Regions from separate parts of the Variovorax sp. VaC1 genome, predicted to be linked through region 3. Evidence: riboswitches for the same ligand, from Rfam matches in the RefSeq annotation. Region 3 holds a riboswitch; each other region holds the start of a gene.
What was found. A riboswitch is a leader RNA that binds a small molecule or an ion and turns the genes downstream of it on or off. The one in region 3 is predicted to bind glycine.
Positions count from the first base shown of each region.

Region 1: another riboswitch for glycine. It lies ahead of ACGLHS_RS28600 (ABC transporter substrate-binding protein); the one in region 3 lies ahead of gcvT (glycine cleavage system aminomethyltransferase GcvT).
Region 2: another riboswitch for glycine. It lies ahead of ACGLHS_RS19125 (D-amino acid dehydrogenase); the one in region 3 lies ahead of gcvT (glycine cleavage system aminomethyltransferase GcvT).

Region 1 covers NZ_JBIGLT010000008.1:143,058-150,323, forward strand. The annotation lists gene ACGLHS_RS28585 (dipeptide ABC transporter ATP-binding protein) at 1-470, opposite strand, end outside; gene ACGLHS_RS28590 (ABC transporter permease) at 474-1,421, opposite strand; gene ACGLHS_RS28595 (ABC transporter permease) at 1,442-2,383, opposite strand; gene ACGLHS_RS28600 (ABC transporter substrate-binding protein) at 2,409-3,974, opposite strand; glycine riboswitch at 4,167-4,290, opposite strand; gene ACGLHS_RS28605 (hypothetical protein) at 4,441-5,247, opposite strand; gene ACGLHS_RS28610 (ATP-binding cassette domain-containing protein) at 5,296-5,943, shown strand; gene ACGLHS_RS28615 (NADP-dependent isocitrate dehydrogenase) at 6,079-7,266, shown strand, end outside.
Region 2 covers NZ_JBIGLT010000004.1:485,877-493,142, forward strand. The annotation lists gene ACGLHS_RS19095 (GtrA family protein) at 1-288, shown strand, start outside; gene ACGLHS_RS19100 (glycosyltransferase family 2 protein) at 285-1,319, shown strand; gene rfbC (dTDP-4-dehydrorhamnose 3,5-epimerase) at 1,329-1,877, opposite strand; gene rfbA (glucose-1-phosphate thymidylyltransferase RfbA) at 1,874-2,770, opposite strand; gene rfbD (dTDP-4-dehydrorhamnose reductase) at 2,805-3,695, opposite strand; gene rfbB (dTDP-glucose 4,6-dehydratase) at 3,692-4,762, opposite strand; glycine riboswitch at 4,879-4,979, shown strand; glycine riboswitch at 4,984-5,101, shown strand; gene ACGLHS_RS19125 (D-amino acid dehydrogenase) at 5,193-6,500, shown strand; gene ACGLHS_RS19130 (RtcB family protein) at 6,520-7,266, opposite strand, start outside.
Region 3 covers NZ_JBIGLT010000001.1:692,163-699,428, forward strand. The annotation lists gene gcvP (aminomethyl-transferring glycine dehydrogenase) at 1-2,759, opposite strand, end outside; gene gcvH (glycine cleavage system protein GcvH) at 2,888-3,259, opposite strand; gene gcvT (glycine cleavage system aminomethyltransferase GcvT) at 3,323-4,495, opposite strand; glycine riboswitch at 4,543-4,654, opposite strand; glycine riboswitch at 4,667-4,757, opposite strand; gene ACGLHS_RS03405 (hypothetical protein) at 4,792-5,355, opposite strand; gene ACGLHS_RS03410 (hypothetical protein) at 5,482-6,006, opposite strand; gene ACGLHS_RS03415 (MFS transporter) at 6,099-7,266, opposite strand, start outside.

The DNA of each region.
Region 1 (7,266 bases), on a different contig from region 3:
TGGTGCGGGTACGACGCGAAGATGCGCTCGGGCTCGGGCAGCCGCACGCGCGCCATGATCGCCAGGATCTTCTGCCGCCGCTCGGCCGCGCCCATGCGCACGTGCTGCGCCAGCATCTCGTCGATCTGCGCGCCGCAGGTCATGACGGGGTTGAGCGCGGTCATCGGCTCCTGGAACACCATGGCCATCGACGGGCCGCGCAACTGGCGCAGGCGCGAGGCCGGCGCGGCGAGCAGGTTCTCGCCCTGCAATTCGATGGCACCGCGCACCGGCACAAGGCCCGAAGGCAGCAGGCCCATCACCGCATTGGCAATGACCGACTTGCCCGAGCCCGATTCGCCGAGCAGGCAGACGATCTTGCCGGGTGGCACGTCGAAGGAAACCTTGTCGACCGCATGCGGCCGGTCGCCGCCGCGCGGCAATGCGATGGCGAGGTCGCGAACGGAAAGTACGGAGGCTTGTTGCGTCATGGCTCAGCCTCCGCGCTTGTTGAACTTCGGGTCGAGCGTGTCGCGCAGCCCGTCGCCCAGGATGTTCACGGCCAGCACCGTGAGCGCCAGGAAGATGCCCGGGAACAGCACGTTGTGCGGGTACTGGTTGAACTGCGCGCGGCCCTCCGCCATGATGTTTCCCCAGGTCGCCATGTCCGCCGGCAGGCCCACGCCGAGGAAGGACAGGATGGCCTCCACCAGGATCGCCGAGGCGCACACGTAAGTCGCCTGGATGATCAGCGGCGCAATCGCATTCGGCAGGATGTGCCGCGCAAGGATCTTCCAGGTCGGCGTGTCGAGCGCAATCGCCGCCTCGACATACGGCTCTTCGCGCACCGTCAGCACCACCGAACGCACCAGCCGCGCCACGCGCGGGATCTCGGGCACCGCGATGGCCACCACCACTGTGAGCAGCGTGCCGCCGAACAGCGCCACCAGGCTGATCGCGAACAGGATGCCGGGGATGGCCATGACGCCGTCCATCAGCCGCATGATCGCGCCGTCGATGCGCCGGAAGTAGCCGCCCAGCAGGCCCACGAGCATGCCGAACACCACGGCGAGCGCGGCCACCGCGATGCCCACCGTGAGCGACACGCGCGCGCCGTACAGCGTGCGGCTCCAGATGTCGCGCCCGAGGCTGTCGGTGCCCATCACGAACAGGTGCTCGAAGGTGTCGCCGGCCAGGCTGTTGAATTCGCCGCGCGTGCCGGGCATGAGGTTGCCGCTGCCGGGGTCGATGGCGGTCGGGTCGATGGTGCCGAGCCACGGCGCGGCCAGCGACATCAGCACGAGCAGCAGCAACACGCTGCCGCCCGCGCGCACCGACCAGTCGGCCAGGATGCGTTTGAGCAGCGAGCGCCGCTTCGGCGGTGCCAGCGCTTCGACGGCGATGTCTGGCGCTGCGGCCAGGGGAAGGGTCGAATCGGTCATGGTGTTTCCGTTCACTTCGTTCAGTAGCGGATGCGGGGGTCGAACACCAGGTAGCTCACATCGATCAGCAGATTGATGAGCACATAGATGACGGAAAAGAACAGCGTGATGCCCTGGATCAGCGGAAAGTCGCGCGACAGCACCGCATCGACCGTGAGCTGCCCGAGCCCCGGAATGGCGAACACCGTTTCGGTGACCACCACGCCGCCGATCAGGAGCGCGATGCCGATGCCGATGACCGTGACGATGGGAATGGCCGCGTTGGCGAGCGCGTGGCGCATCAGCAGCCGCGTCTCGGAGATGCCCTTGGCGCGCGCGGTGCGGATGTAGTCCTCGGTCATCGCCTCGGCCACGGCCGCGCGCGTGACACGCGCGATCAGCGCCACGTAGATGATCGACAGCGTGACCGACGGCAGGATCAGGTGCTTGATCCACAGCCAGGGCCCCTGGCTCAGCCGCTGGTAGCCCTGCACCGGCAGCCACTGCAGGTGCAGCGCGAAGATCCAGATGAGCACATAGCCGATCACGAAGGCCGGTATCGAAAAGCCCATGACCGAGAAGCCCATGAGCATGCGATCGAGCCACCCGCCGTGGCGCCATGCGGCGATCACGCCGAGCGGCACCGCGATGAGGATGGTCGCCACCAGCGTCACGGCCGCGAGCGACACCGTGGCCTCGATGCGCTGGCCGATCAGCTCCACCACCGTCTTCTTCATGAAGTACGACTCGCCCAGGTTGCCCTGCAGCAGTTGCGCACTCCAGTGAAGGAACTGCACGGGCAGCGACTGGTTGAGCCCCAGCTGCTCGCGCACGCGGGCGATGTTTTCGCTGGTGCCGCTGTCGCCCACGATGGCGGCGGCCGGGTCGCCGGGCGCGAGCCGCAGCATCAGGAACACGATGAGCGCGACGATGACGAGCACCGGCACGGTCGAGAGAATGCGGCGTGCAAGAAAGAGCAGCATGGGTGACTCCCTGATTCCAGCTGTCTCAGTTCTTCTTCAGGTTCCAGAACACGGCCACCGGCGAGCGCACCACGCCGCTCACCACGCCCTTGCGGTAGGCCGTGAGCGGCTTGTACTCGCCGATGGGCGCGTAGATGCCGGTGTCGTACACGCGCTGCTGGATGGCGGTGGCCAGTTCCTTGCGCTTGGGTTCCTCGCTGCTGGCGAGAAAGTCGGACTTGAGCTGCTCCAGTTTGTCGTCGGTGGCCCAGCCGAACCAGCCTTTTTCGCCATTGCCCGTGAGCGGCGCGAAGAACATCGGGTTCATGTTGTCGGCAATGCCCCAGCCGGTGATGAACAGGTTCCAGCCGCCATTGGCCACCGGGTCTTTCTTGGCGCGGCGCGTGACCAGCGTGGGCCAGTCCATCGACTGCATGTCGACGTTGAAGCCGGCCTGCTTGAGCAGTTGCGCCATCACCGGCGGAAACTTGTTGAGCACCGCGAAATCGGCCGGGTACATCAGCACCACGGGCTTGCCGTCGTAGCCTGCTTCCTTGAGCAGCGCCTTGGCTTTCTCGAACTGCGGCTTGCCGGTGAAGTAGCCGGTCTTGTCGGACGCGAAGGCCGAGCCGCAGGGGTAGATGGAAGCGCAGCTGTTGTACAGCTCCTTGTGCACCAGCTGGGCGCGCATCAGCGCCTCCTGGTTGATGGCCATGAAGGCGGCCTGCGCGATCTTCGGGTTGTCGAAAGGCGGGATCAGGTGGTTCAGGTGCAGCGCGAACGAGCCTTTCGACACGGGGCTGTCGAGCGTGATGGCGGGGTTGTTCTTGAGCGCGGTGTATTGCTCGGACGGCACCCACTCGATCATGTCGACCTCGCCGTTGGCCAGCGCATTGGCCTGGGTCTGCGCGTCCTTCAGGACGATCCATTCCATGCGGTCGACGTACACGTTCTTGCCGCCGGCCGTGCCGGAAGGCGCTTCGGCACGTGGCACGTATTTGGTGTTCTTCAGGTAGACGATCTTTTCGCCGGGGCGGTATTCATCCTTCTTGAAGATGTAGGGGCCGGAGCCGGTGGCGTCGTCGATCTGCTTGTCGGCCGGCGTGGCGGCCACGCGCGCGGGCATGATGAAAGGCGGGTTCGACGAAGGCTTGCTCAGTGCGTCGAGCACCATGCCGAAGGGCTCCTTGAAGACGAACCTGAAGCTGTTGGCATCGACCGCCTCGGTCTTGTCCATGGCGGCGAACATCTTCTGGCCCAGGCCGTCACGCTGCCCCCATCGCTTGAGCGAGGCGAGCACGTCGTCGGAGGTGACCGGCTTGCCGTCATGGAAGGCCAGGCCCTTGCGCAGCGTGAAGTTCCATGTTTTTCCGTCGGCGCTGGTCGTGTACTTGTCGACCATCTGCGGCAGCACCTTGCCCCGTTCGTCCACGCCGAAGAGCGTGTCGTAGACCATGTAGCCATGGTTGCGCGTGACGAAGGCGGTGGTCCAGATCGGATCGAGGATCTTCAGATCGGACTGCGGCACCAGGCGCAGCACCTTGCCCGCGTCCTGCGCGAAGCTGCTCGCGGCAGCGGCCGCGAACATCGCGCCTGCGAGGACGGTTTTCATCAGGGATTTCTTCGACAGCATGGTTCAGTTCTCCGGTTGAAAGAAAGAGGAAGGTGTGGCCGTGAAAAGGCTTCGGCCACGCGCAGGCTGTCGCCACGGCAAAGCCGTTGGCGCGGACGCGCGAGGCGCTCGGATGGAAGTCATGGACACAGGCTCCGGAAGCGAACAAGGACACGCCGCGCGTTGGCGCGGCGTGCCCCTGCTGTCCTTTGGCCTGAGAGATTCACCATGCACGCGCATCGCGCATGGCTTGCCCCTTCGGCGGCTGCCCTCGGCGCCTTGACGGCGCCGGGCAACGCTCTCCAGCGTTAGAAAAAATCCAGTCTTGGGACCTGAGCGTTCTGGGCTATCGCCTTCGGTAATGCACTAACTCGAAGCATCGAGCCGGCATTTCTCCTGGATCAATCTCTCCAAGCAGTTTGCGTGCCACTCAGGCCACCCGGGCCGGATGGCACGCCGGAAAAAACTAGTTCAGCCCGCCGCCGCAGAAGTCGGCCTTTTCGATCGTCTTGTCGGTGAAGTTGACGCTCGTGCGCTTGTCGGCACTGGGGCCGGTGTGCGCGGGCCAGTCGCTTTGCAGCCACGTATAGCGCCACACGTAGGGGTCGCCGGCCTTGGCGGGCTCGCCGTAGGCGATGCGCAGGTTGCCCCTGCTTTCGTCGTGGCAGTGCTTCGAGGTCTTGTATTCCTTCTCGGTGAAGCAGGCACGGATCATCCGCGAGCACCAGAACGGAATGCCTTCACGCACGGCCTTGGCCGGCTGCCCGGCCGGCGTGTCGAGCGGCACGAAATCGGCCGTGACGGACGACGCACCCCCGCCCGAGTAGCTCTCGGATTCGCTCTGCGTCACGGCCACGGCCCAGCGGCCTTCGGCCAGCGGATAAAGCGCCGGTGCAAGCGCGAGAGACACCTTGGGGTCGCCGCTCTGGCGGTCTTGCTGCAGCGAGAGGGCATATGCCGAGAAGTCGTGCAGGCGTTCGAGTTGCCAGGCGTTGGCGGCGGTGTTGCGCTTCACGCGCGCCATCGCCAACGGCTTTTCTGAAATGACCAGGTAGTCATCGGCCTTGCCGTCGCGCGGCTGGTGCAGCTTCAGGGCCTGGGCATCGCAGGGCTGGGGCAGCAAGGCGCACAGGTGGGCGCGCCAGTCGACATCGACGGATTCCGGCGCCTTGACCGCGAAGAAGACCTGCGCCGAGGGCGCGGCCACGGCGGCGCCCGCGAGCCCCATGGCGGCGAGCCATGCGCCGGCACCGAGGGTGAGGAGTTTTTTCATGCGCGAATGGTAGCCAGCCGCCGCCGCCCGATGGGGTAAAACCGGCGCGTGAACACGACCGCCTCTCCCCTTCCCCACCCCCTTCTCCAGATCCAGGACCTTGGCTTCGCATATCCGGGTCAACCCGTACTCGCCGCCGGCTGGAACGCCGCCATCGGCCCCGGCGTCACGCTGCTGCATGGCGACACCGGCACCGGCAAGTCGGCGCTGCTCCAGGCGATCGCGGGGGCGCTGCCCGCCACCGGCCGTCTGACGGCGGCCGGCGCGCGCCTGGACAGCGCACCCGAGGCCTATCGCCAGAACGTGTTTTTCGTCGACCCGGCGACGGAGCGCTTCAACGACGTCACGCCCCGGGAATGCACGGCCACCCTGAACAAGGGCAACCCGCATTTCAGCGAAGAAAAGTGGCAGGCGCTGGTCGAAGGCTTCGCCCTGGGCCAGCACCTGGACAAGAAGATGTTCATGCTTTCGACGGGTTCGAAGCGCAAGGTCTGGATGGCGGCCGGGCTGGCGTCGGGGCGCCCGCTGCTCCTGCTGGACGAGCCCACCGCCGGGCTCGATGCCGCCTCGATCCGCTGCCTGTGGGGCGCGCTCGCCGGCTTTGCCGGGCAGTCGGCGCAGGCCGTCATCGTCGCCAGCGCCGCGCGGATCGACACCGTCCCGCTCGCGGCCACCATCGACCTGCCGCTGCATTGACACAGGCCGCCGCGGGGTGATCCGGCCGCGAAATGCCGCCCCGCCCGCGCGCCCGGCGACAATCGGCGGTTCCGGCGGCCAGATCCCGCCTGAACTCCCTGCCACCCGACAACACTGCATTACGGAAGCAAGCGCATGAGCACGAAGCAACCCACCATCGTCTACACCCTGACCGACGAGGCGCCCCTGCTGGCGACCTACGCGTTTTTGCCCATCATCCGCGCGTTCACCAGCCCGGCCGGCATCGACGTGACCACCAGCGACATCTCGGTGGCAGCCCGCATCCTGGGCGAGTTCCCTGAATTCCTCGGCGACGGCCAGAAGGTGCCCGACAACCTGGCCGAACTGGGCAAGCTCACGCTCAAGCCCGAAGCCAACATCATCAAGCTGCCCAACATCAGCGCCTCGGTGGCCCAGCTCAAGTCGGCCATCAAGGAACTGCAGGGCAAGGGCTACAAGATTCCCGACTATCCCGAGAACCCGACCTCGGACGAAGACAAGGACATCCGTGCGCGCTACAACAAGTGCACCGGCAGCGCCGTGAACCCCGTGCTGCGCGAAGGCAACTCCGACCGCCGCGCGCCCAAGGCCGTCAAGGAATACGCCCGCAAGAACCCGCACAGCATGGCCGACTGGAGCCAGGCCTCGCGCTCGCACGTCTCGCACATGCACGGCGGCGACTTCTATCACGGCGAAAAGTCCATGACGCTGGACCGCGCGCGCAACGTCAAGATGGAACTGCTGACCAAGAGCGGCAAGACCATCGTGCTCAAGCCCAAGGTCGCGCTGCTGGACCGCGAAGTCATCGACTCCATGTTCATGAGCAAGAAGGCCCTGCTGGCCTTCTATGAGAAAGAGATCGAAGACGCGCACAAGACCGGCGTGATGTTCTCGCTGCACGTGAAGGCCACGATGATGAAGGTCTCGCACCCCATCGTGTTCGGCCACTGCGTGAAGATCTTCTACAAGGAAGCCTTCGAGAAACACGGCAAGCTGTTCGACGAGCTGGGCATCAACGTCAACAACGGCATGGTCGATCTGTACAACAAGATCGCCACGCTGCCGCAAAGCACGCAGGACGAGATCAAGCGCGACCTGCACGCCTGCCACGAGCATCGCCCCGAGCTGGCGATGGTCGACTCGGCCAAGGGCATCACCAACTTCCATTCGCCCAACGACGTGATCGTGGACGCTTCGATGCCCGCCATGATCCGCAACGGCGGCAAGATGTGGGGCGCCGACGGCCGCCTGAAGGACGTGAAGGCCGTGATGCCCGAATCGACCTTCGCCCGCATCTACCAGGAGATCATCAACTTCTGCAAG
Region 2 (7,266 bases), on a different contig from region 3:
ACACCGTGGATCGCGAACTCGCTCTCCAGGTTTCTCGCGCTGACGCTCGGGTTTGCATTGAACGGTGCCATCACCTTCAGGCAGCCCGACAACACCGCATCGACCTCGAAGAAGAGCTTCGTGCGCCTGCTGATCCTGTGGTGCGTGCTGACCCTGGTGAGCTCGGGACTGGTCACTTTGGCAAGCCACCATGTCTCGGACCATCGCCTGCTCGCGGCCAAGCTGCTGGTCGAGCTGGTGCTGGCGTTCGTCTCGTTCCTCATTTCAAAGACCTGGGTCTACCGATGACGCCAACACCCGACACCCCCACCTCGCGCGCCATCGCAGTCGTCATCCCGTGCTACCGGTCGGGCGAACTGGCGCTCGACGTCATACGGCGCGTCGGCCCGGAGGTTGGCTGGATCTTCGTCGTCGACGACTGCTGCCCAGTCCAGACCGGCCAGACAGTGTCGAAGCACAGCACCGACCCACGGGTCAGCGTGCTTTTCCACAGGGAGAACCAGGGCGTGGGCGGCGCCGTGATCACCGGCTACGTCGCGGCGATGAAGACGGGTGCCTCGGTCGTCGTCAAGATCGACGGCGACGGGCAGATGGCACCGGAACGCATTCCACAGCTTTGCAGCCCGATCCTTTCGGGACAGGCGGACTACGTGAAAGGCAACCGCTTCCACATCGCGGGCGGCGTCGCTGCGATGCCGCCGCTTCGCCTCATCGGGAACGTCGCGCTCTCGTTCATCACCAAGGCGTCCAGCGGCTACTGGCAGCTGTTCGATCCGACCAACGGATACACCGCGATCCACACCCGTGTGCTTGCCGAACTGGACACGGAAAAGATCGCGAAGCGCTACTTCTTCGAGTCCGACATGCTGTTCCGGCTGAACCTGCTGCGGGCAGTGGTTTCCGAGATGCCGATGAAGGCGGCCTACGACGGCGAACCATCAAGCCTGAGCCCAATGAAGGTGATCGCCCCCTTCCTCAAGGGCAACACGCGCAACTTCTTCAAGCGCGTGCTCTACCGCTATTTCGTCTCGGACTTCTCGCTCGCCTCGCTGGAGCTGTTGTGTGCGATACCGCTGCTGGCGTTCGGCATCCTCTATGGTGCAGAGCATCTGCTCTCGAACCGCATCAGCGGCGGCATGGCCTCGGCCGGGACGGTGATGGCATCGGCCTTGCCGATCATCTTGGGGTTTCAGCTGCTGCTGTCGTGGCTCAACTACGACGTGTCGAGCCAGCCCACGCAGGCATTGCACCCGCAGCTGCCGCCGCTGATGGACGACGCACGGCAGCAAGGGGAGCAGCGCCCGCAAGCGCCACTCTGACCAGATCGATCAGTCGAACAGCGAGGCATTCGCCAGCAGCGAGGCCGCGGCGTCCTTGCCCGACAACTGCGGCTCGACGCCGGTCGCGGGCCATTCGATGGCCAGCTGCGGGTCGTTCCAGACAATGGCGCGCTCGTGGGCGGGCGCGTAGTAGTCGGTGGTCTTGTAGAGAAACTCCGCAGTCTCGCTCAGCACCAGGAAGCCGTGCGCAAACCCGGCAGGCACCCAGAGCTGCTTGTGGTTGTCTTCGCTCAGCTCGACACCCACCCACTGGCCAAAAGTCGGCGACGACTTGCGGATGTCGACGGCCACGTCGAACACCGCACCGCGCACCACCCGCACGAGCTTTCCCTGCGGTTGCTGGATCTGGTAGTGCAGCCCACGCAGCACGCCCTTGGCAGAGCGCGAATGGTTGTCCTGGACGAAATCGACATGCTTGCCGATCGCTTCGTCGAATGCTTTCTGATTGAAGCTCTCGAAGAAAAAGCCGCGCGCGTCGCCGAACACCTTGGGTTCGATCACGAGCACTTCGGGGATCGCGGTGGGCGTGGCCTTCATGAACGCACCTCGTCGCTCAGCAGGTGCTTCAAGTATTTGCCGTAGCCACTCTTCTCGAGCGGTGCGGCAAGCTTTTCGAGCTGCTCGGTCGAGATGAAGCCGTTGCGCCACGCGATTTCTTCGGGGCATGCGATCTTCAGGCCCTGCCGATGCTCCAGCGTGGCGATGAACTGCCCCGCTTCCAGCAGGCTGTCGTGCGTGCCGGTGTCCAGCCACGCATAGCCGCGCTGCATGATCTGCACGTTGAGCTGATCGCGGTCGAGGTACGCCTGATTGACCGCGGTGATCTCGAGCTCGCCGCGCGCGCTCGGCTTCACAGCCTTGGCGATGTCGACGACCTGGTTGTCGTAGAAGTAGAGGCCCGTGACCGCATAGCTGCTCTTTGGCTTGAGCGGCTTTTCCTCGATGCTGCTCGCCCTCCCCTTGGCATCGAAGGCCACCACGCCGTAGCGCTCGGGATCATGCACGTGGTAGGCGAACACCGTTGCACCCGAGGTCTTGGCGTCCGCATCGGCCAGCAGGTGGGCAAAGTCGTGGCCATAGAAGATGTTGTCGCCCAGTACCAGCGCACTCGGGTCATTGCCCACAAACTTGTCGCCGATGATGAATGCCTGCGCCAACCCATCCGGACTCGGCTGCACCGCGTACTGCAGGTTGATGCCCCACTGGCTGCCGTCGCCCAGCAGTTGCTGGAAGCGCGGCGTGTCCTGCGGCGTGCTGATGATCAGGATGTCGCGCATGCCGCCGAGCATCAGCGTGCTGAGCGGGTAGTAGATCATCGGCTTGTCGTACACCGGCAGCAACTGCTTGCTGAGCGCCAGCGTCGCAGGATGTAGACGGGTGCCCGAGCCACCGGCGAGGATGATGCCTTTGCGTTGCGTCGTCTTGGTCATGGATGTTCGTGTCTCTTGGCTTGCTCTGAGGATCTCAGAAGGTTTCGCGCAACATGCGAGCGACGCCGGACTGCCAGTCGGGCAGCACGAGGCCGAAGGTCGATTGCAGCTTGGAGGTGTCGAGGCGCGAGTTGTGCGGCCGCTTGGCCGGCGTCGGGAATGCGGTGGTGGGCACGGGCTCGACCGCTTCGGGGCTTGCCTTGAGTTCCACGCCTGCCGCCTTCGCCTGCTCGATCACGAAGCGCGCATAGCCGTGCCATGTGGTGATACCACCGGCCACCGCGTGATAGAGCCCGGACTTGGACGGGTCCTGCAGCGTCGCCCGAATGGCATGTGCCGTCACGTCGGCCAGCAGTTCCGCGCCCGTGGGCGCGCCGAACTGATCATCGATGACGGTCAGCTTGTCGCGCTCCTTCGCCAGCCGCAACATGGTCTTGGCAAAGTTGCCACCGCGCGCCGCATACACCCAGCTGGTGCGAAAGATCAGGTGCTTCGCACAGTGCTTGGCCACCAGTTGCTCGCCTTCAAGCTTGGTCTGGCCGTACACGCTGAGCGGCCCGGTTGCGTCGTCTTCCTTCCAGGGCTTGCTGCCACTGCCATCGAAGACGTAGTCGGTGGAGTAGTGAACCATCAGCGCGCCGATCTGCTGCGCGGCCTCGGCCACGACGCCCGGCGACGTGGCGTTCAGCTTGCGCGCGAACTCGGGCTCGCTTTCGGCCTTGTCGACGGCGGTATGCGCCGCTGCATTGACAACCACGTCAGGACGCACCTTGAGCACCGTTTCGGCCAGTTGCTCGGGACGGCTGAAGTCGGCGTTGAAATCCGTGCTGTCGAAATCAAGAGCAACCAGCTCACCCAGGGGCGCCAGGCTGCGCTGCAGCTCCCAACCGACCTGACCACCCTTGCCCAGCAGCAGCAACTTCATGCCGCAGCCTTCGTGTCGTACTGCTTCTCGACCCACTCGCGGTACGCGCCGCTTTGCACGTTGCGCACCCACTCACCGTTCGCGAGGTACCACTCGACGGTCTTGCGAATGCCGCTGTCGAAGGTTTCGGCTGGCTTCCAGCCCAACTCGGCCTCGAGCTTGCGCGCATCGATGGCATAGCGGCGATCGTGCCCCGGGCGATCGGTCACGTAGGTGATCTGCTCCTTGTATGGCTTGCCGTCGGCCTTGGGACGCAGTTCGTCGAGCAGCGCGCAAACGGTGTTGACGATCTCGATGTTGGGCTTCTCGTTCCAGCCGCCCACGTTGTAGGTCTCGCCGAGCTTGCCTGCTTCGAGCACGCGGCGGATGGCGCTGCAGTGGTCCTTCACGTAGAGCCAGTCGCGCACCTGCATGCCGTCGCCGTACACGGGCAGCGCCTTGCCGGCCAGCGCGTTGACGATCATCAGCGGGATCAGCTTCTCGGGGAAGTGGAACGGGCCGTAGTTGTTCGAGCAGTTGGTGGTCAGCACCGGCAGGCCATAGGTGTGGTGCCAGGCGCGCACGAGGTGGTCGCTGGCAGCCTTGCTGGCCGAATACGGGCTGTTGGGCTCGTACTTGTTCTCTTCGGTGAAGGCCGGGTCGGTCTTGGAGAGCGAGCCGTAGACCTCGTCGGTCGAGACGTGCAGGAAGCGGAAGGCAGCCTTCTGGTCGGCCGGCAGCGCGCTCCAGAAACCACGCACGGATTCGAGCAGGCGGAAGGTGCCGAGGACGTTGGTCTGCACGAAGTCTTCCGGGCCGTGGATCGAGCGGTCGACGTGGGACTCGGCGGCGAAGTTCACCACGGCGCGCGGCTTGTGCTCTGCCAGCAGGCGGTCGAGCAGCGCGCTGTCGCCGATGTCGCCCTGCACGAAGATGTGCTTCGGGTTGCCCTTGAGCGACGCCAACGTTTCCAGGTTGCCCGCGTAGGTCAGTTTGTCGAGGTTCACGACCGGCTCGTCGCTGTTCGCGATCCAGTCGAGTACGAAATTGGCGCCAATGAAGCCGGCGCCGCCGGTAACCAGGATCATGGAGTCCCCTGTTGTTGTGGAACGATTGCCCTTCGGCAGATCAACGGGCGATTATCCCATTGGCCAGAGGGGGCCAAGTCGCAGGTTTGGCGTCCACGCAAGCCCCGCCTACAATCGCGCCCAATGCAGGAGAGCGGGCCACCCAGGTGGCCCTACCGAAGGCGCAAACTCCCATAAACGCTCAGGTCGGTCCGAACAAGGGATCTGTACTGCACCAACTGATACAGCCGTCTGGAGAGCCACCACCCCACGAAACATGGCGGTGGTGCACCGAAGGAGCAAACCCGCTGCGGGTGCAGCAGGGTGAATCTCTCAGGTACCGAGGACAGGGGGAGCGGCAACTTGGACGGCGGCCGCCCGGTTGCTTGCTATTGAAAAAATAGCAAACCACGCCCGCCATTCAAGCGCTGCAACCTCAAAGGTACTTGAAATGCGCGTGATCGTTCTTGGCGCCGGCCTGCTCGGCGTGACTTCGGCTTACTACCTCCAGCAACTCGGCCACGAAGTGACCGTCATCGACCGGCAGGCCACGCCCGCCGCCGAAACCAGCTTCGCCAACGGCGGGCAGATCTCTGTCAGCCATGCCGAACCCTGGGCCAACCCGAGCGCACCGCTCAAGGTGCTGCAATGGCTGGGCAAGGAAGACGCGCCGCTGCTGTTCCGCATCCGCGCCGACATGCGCCAGTGGCTCTGGGGCCTGCAGTTCCTGCGCGAATGCACGCCGGCGCGCACAAAACACAACATCGAGCAGATCGTTCGCCTGGGCACCTACAGCCGCGACACGTTGCAGCAGTTACGCCGCGATACCGGCCTGAACTACGACCAGCGCACCCAGGGCATCCTGCATTTCTATACGACGCAGAAAGAATTCGACGGTGCCCTCAAGCCCGCCGAGCAGATGCGCGCCCTGGGCTGCGAACGCCTCGTGATCTCCGCCGACGAAGCCGTGAAGATCGAGCCCGCCCTCGCCCACATCCGCCCGAAGCTGGCCGGCGCCACCTATACGGCCGAAGACGAATCGGGTGACGCCAACCGCTTTGCGCGCGAACTCGTGGGCCTGGCCGCCGCGGCCGGCGTCAAGTTCCTCATGAGCCACACGGTCACCGCCCTGCGCGAAGCCGGCGGCAGCATCGACCACGTCGAAGCCACCGACGCCGAAGGCCGCTTCCAGCGCATCCGCGGCGACGCCTTCGTGCTCGCGATGGGTTCGCTGAGCCCGCTGTATGCCGCGCCGCTGGGCATCCGCCTGCCGATCTACCCGGCCAAGGGCTACTCGGTGACGCTGCCCGTGAAGGACGCCTCCAAGGCCCACCAGGTCTCGCTGACCGACGACGAATTCAAGCTCGTGTTCTCGCGCTACACCTCAGAGTCGGGCGACCGCCTGCGCATCGCCGGCACGGCCGAGCTCAACGGCTACGACCGCGACCTGAACCGCGTGCGCTGCGAAGCCATCGTGCGGCGCGTCGAAGAGCTGTTCCCCGGCGCCGGCGACACCACGCAGGCCCAGTTCTGGACCGGCCTGCGCCCCGCCACGCCGAGCAACGTGCCGTTGATCGGCAAGACCAAACTGCCGAACCTGTACCTGAACACCGGCCACGGCACGCTCGGCTGGACGCACGCCTGCGGCTCGGGCAAGTCGATCGCGCGGATCGTGAGCGGGCTGGTGCCCGAGGTCGATTTCGCGTTCACCGGCATGCCCGCACCCCAGCCGCGCATTTCGCAGCCCGCGATGGGCTGATCCGCCATCGAGCCCCAGGTCACGCCTTGAACGTGACCCAGGGCTTGAGCCGCACGGCGCAGCGGATCAGCCCCGCGCGCTCCTGTGCATCGATCACGGCGCCGATGGGCTTGTAGGCCTGCGGCGCCTCTTCGATCCGGCGCTCCTCGCGCAAGGTGACGCATTGCCAATCGGCGCTCTCGTCGCCGGGCGTTGGCCGCATCGCGCGCACCTCCTGCCGCCGCATGCGCCGCCCGGCGCCATGGCTGCACGACCACAGCCAGTCGTCATGGCCCAGCCCGGTCGCGAGATACGAGTGATCGCCCATCGAACCAGGAATCAGCGCGAGGTCCCCCTCGTGCGCCGGCGTCGCGCCCTTGCGGTGGATGTTCATGCCGTGCTCGCGCAGCACCACGTTGTGCGGCATGTCGACCACGAGCCTCGACGCGGTGGCACCGAGCAGTTCCGCAAAGTCCTTGCGCACCAGCTCGGCCAGCACAACACGGTTGGCCCACGCATAGCGTGCCGCCACGCCCATCGCCTCCAGGTACTCCTGCGCCAACGGTCCCGTCAGGCCGTACAGGCCGCTCTTCGGATGGCGCAGGCCCTTGGGCCATTCGTTGCGGGCGCGATCCATCCATCGGCCGCCGACATGAAAGCCGATGTCGCGCGAGCCGCTGTGGATCATCACGACCACCTCGCCCGCCTTCAAACCCGCACGGTAGGCCGCGTGCCGGTCCATCACCTGGTCAACCACCTGGAGCTCGACGAAATGATTGCCGCTGCC
Region 3 (7,266 bases):
TACGGGTGCGACCATTCGGTGCCGAGCAGGCTGGCCGCGGTGTGCGGTGCATGCTTGAGCGGGTTGTCTTCCTTCGGCCAGACGCCTTCTTCGATGCGGCGGATCTCGCCGCGAATGGCGATCATCGCGTCGATGAAGCGGTCGAGCTCGGCCAGCGGCTCGCTCTCGGTCGGCTCGACCATCAACGTGCCGGGCACCGGGAAGCTCAGCGTGGGCGCGTGGAAGCCGTAGTCGATCAGGCGCTTGGCCACGTCTTCGGCAGTGACGCCGCTGGTGTCCTTCAGCGGGCGCAGATCGAGAATGCACTCGTGCGCCACATGGCCGTTGGGGCTCGCGTACAGCGTGGGGTAGTGGTCTTTCAGGCGCGCGCTGATGTAGTTGGCGCTCAGGATGGCGGTTTCGGTCGCGGCCTGCAGGCCCTTGGCGCCCATCATGCGGCAGTACATCCAGCTGATCGGCAGCACGGCAGCATTGCCCAGTGGCGCAGCCGACACGGCACCCACGCCGTTCGATGCGACGCCGGCCGTTGCATGGCCCGGCAGGTAGGGCACGAGGTCTTCGACCACGCACACCGGGCCGACGCCGGGGCCGCCACCGCCGTGCGGAATGCAGAAGGTCTTGTGCAGGTTCAGGTGGCTCACGTCGCCGCCGAACTCGCCCGGCGCGGCCACGCCGACCAGCGCGTTCATGTTGGCGCCGTCGACGTACACGCGGCCGCCGTGCTCATGCACCAGCTCGCACAGTTCTTTCACGCGGGTCTCGAACACGCCGTGCGTGCTCGGGTAGGTGATCATCACGGCCGCCAGGTTGGCGCTGTGCTTCTCGCAGGCGCGCTTCAGGTCGTCCATGTCGACGTTGCCTTGCGCGTCGCAGGCCGTCACCACCACCTGCAGGCCCACCATCTGGGCGCTCGCGGGGTTGGTGCCGTGGGCGGACGAGGGAATCAGGCAGATGTTGCGATGGCCCTGGCCCTTGGCTTCATGGAAGGAGCGGATGGCCAGCAGGCCCGCGTACTCGCCCTGCGAACCGGCGTTGGGCTGCAGGCTGATGCCCGCATAGCCGGTCGCCTCGCACAGCCAGGCGCGCAGCTGCGCGTCGAGCTGCGCATAGCCCTGCAGTTGGTCGGCCGGTGCGAAGGGGTGGATGTTCGCGAACTCGGGCCAGGTGATCGGAATCATCTCGCTGGTCGCATTGAGCTTCATCGTGCAGCTGCCCAGCGGGATCATGCTGCGGTCGAGCGCGAGGTCCTTGTCGGACAGGCTGCGGATGTAGCGCAGCATCGCGGTTTCGCTCTTGTGCGTGTTGAACACCGGGTGCGTGAGAAACGCGCTGGTGCGGCGCAGGTCTTCGGGGATCAGCGGCGTGGCGTTGCCGGCAAGGTCGTCGAAGCGCGGCATCGGCGTGCCAGCGGGCACGAACAGCGCCCACAGCGTTTCGACGTCGGCGCGCGTGCTGGTCTCGTCGAGCGAAATGCCCAGGTGCTGCTGCAGGCGCTGGCGCAGGTTGACGCCGGCGGCGTGGGCACGCTCGATGATCTTCGGCGTGTCGTCGCCGGTGCGGATCGTCAGCGAATCGAAGGCGGTGCTGTTGACCGGCTCGCGGCCCATCTGCACGAGGCCTTGCGCGAGGATGGCGGTGAGCGCGGCCACGCGCTGCGCGATGCGCGTCAGTCCATCGGGCCCGTGGTACACGGCGTACATGCTGGCAACGACGGCCGGCAGCACCTGCGCGGTACAGATGTTGGACGTGGCCTTCTCGCGGCGGATGTGCTGCTCGCGCGTTTGCAATGCCAGGCGATAGGCGGGCTGGCCGTGCGTGTCGACGCTCACGCCGACGAGGCGGCCCGGCAGCGAGCGCTTGAACTCGTCGCGGCAGGCCAGGTAGGCGGCGTGCGGGCCGCCGTTGCACAGCGGCATGCCGAAGCGCTGCGTGGTGCCGCAGACGATGTCGGCGTCCCATTCACCCGGGGGCGCGAGCAAGGTCAGCGCCAGCAGGTCGGCCGCGACGATGAAGGCGGCGTCGCACTGGTGCGCATGGCCCGCGAGCGGGCGCAGGTCGTGCACGTGGCCGGTGGTGGCGGGGTACTGCGCGAGCACGCCGAAGAAGGCGCCGCTCACCATCAGGTGCGGCAGCGTTTCCGACACGGTGCTGACCTTGACCTCGATGCCCAGCGGCGCGGCGCGCGTCTTGATGACCTCGATGGTCTGCGGATGGCAGTCGCCCGACACGAGGAAGACGTTGCTCTTGCTCTTCACGCTGCGCTTGGCCAGCGTCATGGCCTCGGCGGCGGCCGTGGCTTCGTCGAGCATCGAGGCGTTGGCGATGGCCATGCCCGTCAGGTCGCACACCATCGTCTGGAAGTTGAGCAGGGCTTCCATGCGGCCCTGCGAGATCTCGGCCTGGTAGGGCGTGTAGGCGGTGTACCAGGCGGGGTTTTCCAGCACGTTGCGCAGGATCACGCCGGGCGTGTGCGTGCCGTAGTAGCCCTGGCCGATGAAGCTCTTGAACACCTTGTTCTTCGACGCCAACGCCTTCAGTTCGGCCAGCGCATCGGCTTCGGTCACCGGTGCGGGCAGGCGCATCGGCCGTGCGCGGCGGATGGCCGCGGGCACGATGCCGTCGATGAGTTCCGCGCGCGTTTCCGAGCCGATCACCGGCAGCATGCGCGCCTCGTCCGCCGCATCGATGCCGATGTGGCGGGCAAGGAATTCTTCGGCGTTCTCTAGTTCTTGCAAAGAGGGAAGGGCGGGGATCGGCATGGCGTGATGGATCGGCGTTAAGGAAGAAAAGACTCAGCGGTCGCCGCCGGGCTGGCCCGACGCGGGCCTTGCCTTCCCCGTGGGGAAGAGCACAGCACACGAAGTGGCAAGCCGGGGGGCGCGCATTTTCAGGATTCGGCGGCGAACTTGTCGTAGGTGGCGGCGTCGAGCAGCGCGTCGAGTTGCGCGGGCTCGCTCAGCTTGACCTTGAAGAACCAGCCGCTGGCCAGCGGGTCGCTGTTGGCCAGCGACGGGTCGGCGCGCAGGGCTTCGTTGACTTCGGTGATCTCGCCCGACACGGGCATGAAAACATCGGCGGCGGCCTTGACCGATTCGACGACGCCGGCGACTTCGCCCTGCGCGAAGGTCTTGCCGACTTCAGGCAGGTCGACGAACACCACGTCGCCCAGCGCGTCCTGTGCGTGCAGGGTGATGCCGACCGTGGCGGAGCCGCCTTCGGCCGAGACCCATTCGTGGTCCTTGGTGTACTTGATGCTCATGAGAAAACTCCTCGTGGAAAAAATGATGATCGGGGTGCAGAGCCTAGCCGGGTCTGCCGTTGCTCAGCCGCGGTAGTAGCGGGTGGGCACGAAGGGCATGGTCGAGACTTCCATCGGCACGGGCTTGCCGCGCACGATGGCCTGCACGCGCGTGCCGGGTTCGGCGAAGGCGGTGGCCACATAGCCCATGGCGATGCAGCGGTCGGCCGTCGGGCCGAGCAGGCCGCTGGTGACGATGCCGATGTCATGCCCCTCGAAAGATTGCAGCAGCGTGCCGTCGCGCACCGGGATGCGTTCGAGGGCGACGAGGCCGACGCGCTTGCGCTTGAGCGTGTCGTGGTCGGTGTGGCCGGCGGCGCCCGCGGTGGCTGCGGCGAGCTGCGCCAGGATCTTGGCCGCACCCGGAAAGCCGCCTTCGCGCGCGCCGCCCGCGCGGCGCACCTTCTGCATCGCCCAGTTGAGCGAGGCTTCGACCGGCGTGGTGGTGGTGTCGATGTCGTTGCCGTACAGGCACAGGCCGGCTTCGAGCCGCAGCGAATTGCGCGCGCCCAGGCCGATGGGCTTGACCTCGGGCTGGGCCAGCAGCAGGCGGGCGAGGGCGTCGGCGTCTTTAGCCGCCACCGAAATTTCGAAGCCGTCTTCACCGGTGTAGCCGCTACGGGTGACGAAGGCAGCAATGCCGCCGATCTGCACCGCGCCGCCGGTCATGAACACGAAGCGCTCGATGCCGGGCGACAGGCGCGCCAGCGTGGCGGCGGCCTGCGGGCCCTGCAGCGCGAGCAGCGCGTGGTCGGGCAGCGGTTGCACCTCGCAGCGCGCGCCGATCTTGCGCTGGATGTGGGCGATGTCGTCGACCTTGCAGGCGCCGTTGACGATCACGAAGATCGAGCCATTGCCTTCGTTGAAGAACATCAGGTCGTCCAGGATGCCGCCTTCGTCGTTCAGCAGCAGGCCGTAGCGCTGCTTGCCGGCGGGCAGGTCGATCACGTCGACGGGCATCAGGGTTTCGAAGGCGGCTGCGGCGTCGGGGCCGATGAGGCGCAACTGGCCCATGTGCGAGATGTCGAACAGGCCGGCCGCATCGCGTGTGTGCTTGTGCTCGGCCATCAGGCCGGCGGGGTATTGCACCGGCATCGAGTAGCCGGCGAAGGGGACCATGCGGGCGCCAAGCTCCACGTGCAGGTCGTAGAGCGGCGTCTTGAGAAGCGGGGCGGCGGAAGCGGAGGAAGTCACCAGGAGGCACTCCAAAGGGGCAGTCGAAATCCATGGCTGCAACGCCACGGGCCACCCCTGCTGTCCGCTTTACCTGAGAGATTCGCCCCACGATCGGGGTTTGCTCCTTCGGTGGGCCGGTGCAATGCATGCATGCAATGGCCTCTCTCCAGCAAGGAAACGCCGGCTTTCACCGGCGCCTTGTCAGTCCTTTTGCCTGAGCGTTCGGGAAACCCCTGCGCCTTCGGCGGCCCCGTCGCGCGGGGCTCTCTCCTGACCCGGGCGAGTGTAGTGGATCGCGCGGGCCGGGGCTTCGGGTTTCAGTGCACGACCTCGGCCGGCGGCAACAGTTTGTCGATGCGCTCGCGCAGCGATTCGGCCCGCTCCGCGCCGGCGCTTTTCTCGATTTCGGTGAGCATCAGCGCGGCGATGGTCAGCATGGCTTCGCGGTCGCGGGCCTCGCGCAGGGCGTCGCGCATCTGCAGCGCGAACTTGGGGTCGCGCCGCACGAACATGCGCTCGCAGATGTCGAACAGGAACATGCGCGTGGTGGCCAGCGAACGCTTGCCGTCGAAGGTGTCGGTGGAGGTGGCGACGCGGATCGGTTCGGCGGCGGGCAGGGGAGCGGGCTGCGCGGCCGCGGCGGCCTGGGCTGCCGCTTGTGCGGCGGCTGCGGCGGCGGCCGCCGGGTCTTCCAGATAGCCCCGCTGCACCAGGGCCTGGATCGCCTGCTCGGCTTCGCCGCGGTTCGTGAAGAGCGGGCTGAAGTCGGTCAGCGAGCGCCGACCGTCGGCCATCAAAAGCAGCGCGCGTTCACGCTGGCTGAGCGTGCGCTGGCCGCCCTGGAGTTCGTCGCGCGCCTTGTCGGTCTTGGTGGGAAACATGGCAGCCACAGCTTTCGGAGATCGAAGGCTGGAGCATCGTTGCAAGTGGTGACATCTTCATGAACCTTTTCCCCTTACAGAAAGGGAATTTACAAGGGGGATTGCCACCTGCTTCCCCGGTGCGGATCAGGCGCCGACGCTTTCCTTGCGGATCAGCCACTGGTTGCCCACGCGTTGCAGCTCCAGCGTCTTGCGGTCGGTGTGGTTCAGCCTGTCGGCGCGGTAGATCTGCTTGAAGCGCGCGCTGGCGGTCTGGCCGCTGACGCTGATGACGAGGTCGTCGATGGTCACGCTGATCTTCGACTTGCTCGCGATGCGGGCGCGGCGATCGGCTTCCCAGCGCTTGCGGTCCTTGCCCCGGGCCGGCGTGAAGTCGGGCGCATAGGCGGCAAGGTAGCGGTCCACGTCGCGGGCCGACCAGGCTGCAGCCCAGGCGCGCACGGCGGTTTCCACTTCGGCGATGCCCGCGGTGGGTGGCGCCGCGGGGGCTGCCGCAGGGGCTGCGGCGGGTGGTGCTGCCGGAGCCGGTGCTGCGGCAGGCGCGGCAGGCGCCGCGGGCGCGGCCGCTGCAGCAGGTGCCGCCGGTGCGGCGGCAAGGGCTGCCGTGGAGAGCAGGCCCCCGGCAAGAAGACAGGTGACGAATCGATTCATGGCGCGGTTTCCCTCTTTGTCAGTTATCAGCGTCGAGTGCGACGCCGATTCTGGCAGCGAACCCGCCCCGGGCCGAATCGAATCGATGCCGTTCAGGCCGCGGCGGCCCCGTCGAGTTCGACCGGCGCAATCACCTGTGCCCGGTTGCGCAGCCGCAAGGCCAGCACCGTCGCGACGCACAGCACGCAAAGCACCACCGTCAGCGTGACGCCCAGCCCGCGCGCATCCGACAGCATGCCGAACAGCGGCGACACCAGCCCGCCCACCGACAGCGCCAGCCCGAGCGTGATGCCGCTGGCCGTGGCCGGGTTGCGCGGCAGGTAGTCCTGCGCCAGCGTGACCTGTGCCGCGAACGGCAGGAACATGCTCAGGCCGAGCAGCGCGGTGCAGGCCAACGCCCAGCCGGCCGTCGGTGCGAGCACGAGGCCCGCAAGCGCCGGCAGCGCGAGCAGATAGCCGCTGCGGATCGTGCCCATGCGGCCGATGCGGTCGCCGAGCCAGCCGCCCAGCAGCACGCCCACAGCGCCCGCCGCCGTGAAGCCGGTGAGTGCCGCGGCGCCCTGGAAGGTCGTGCCGTGCAGGTCGCGGGTGATGCGCAGTGAGAGCATCGACAGCACCGTCACGTAAGGAATCGACCAGCCCACGATGGTCGCGACCAGCAGGCTGAAGGCGCGCCAGTCGTTGTGCGGCTTCAGCACCTCGCTGCCGGCCTGCTTGCGGGCCAGGGCCGCCGCCGCGGCGCCGGCACCGCCCCGCGCATTGGCCACCACCCACACCACGCCCATCGCCAGTGCCGGCACACCCAGCAGGTAGCTGTGCGACAGGCCGCCACCGCCGACCACCGTGGCTGCCAGCAAGGGCGCGAACGAGGCGCCGATGGTGCCGCCCACCGAGAACACGCTCATCGCCTTCTGCGAGGCGCCGCCGGCCGCGCGGGCCGCCACCGTCGCGGGCGGGTGGTAGGCCGCGATGCCCAGCCCGCACAGCGCGACCGCGATCCAGGTCAGCAGGTAGCTCTGGCTCAGGCCCGCCAGCACCACGCCCAGTGCCGCCACCAGAAAGCCCGTCGGCACCAGCCAGCTGCGCGGATGGCGGTCGGCGTACAGGCCGAACAGCGGCTGCACCACGCTCGACAGGCCAGTGGCCGCCAGCATCAGGCCGCTCACGGCCGTGTAGCTGTAGCCGCGCTCCAGGACCATGAAGGGCAGCAGGGCGGGCACGAGGCCCTGGTAGAGGTCATTGACGGCATGGGTGCCGGTG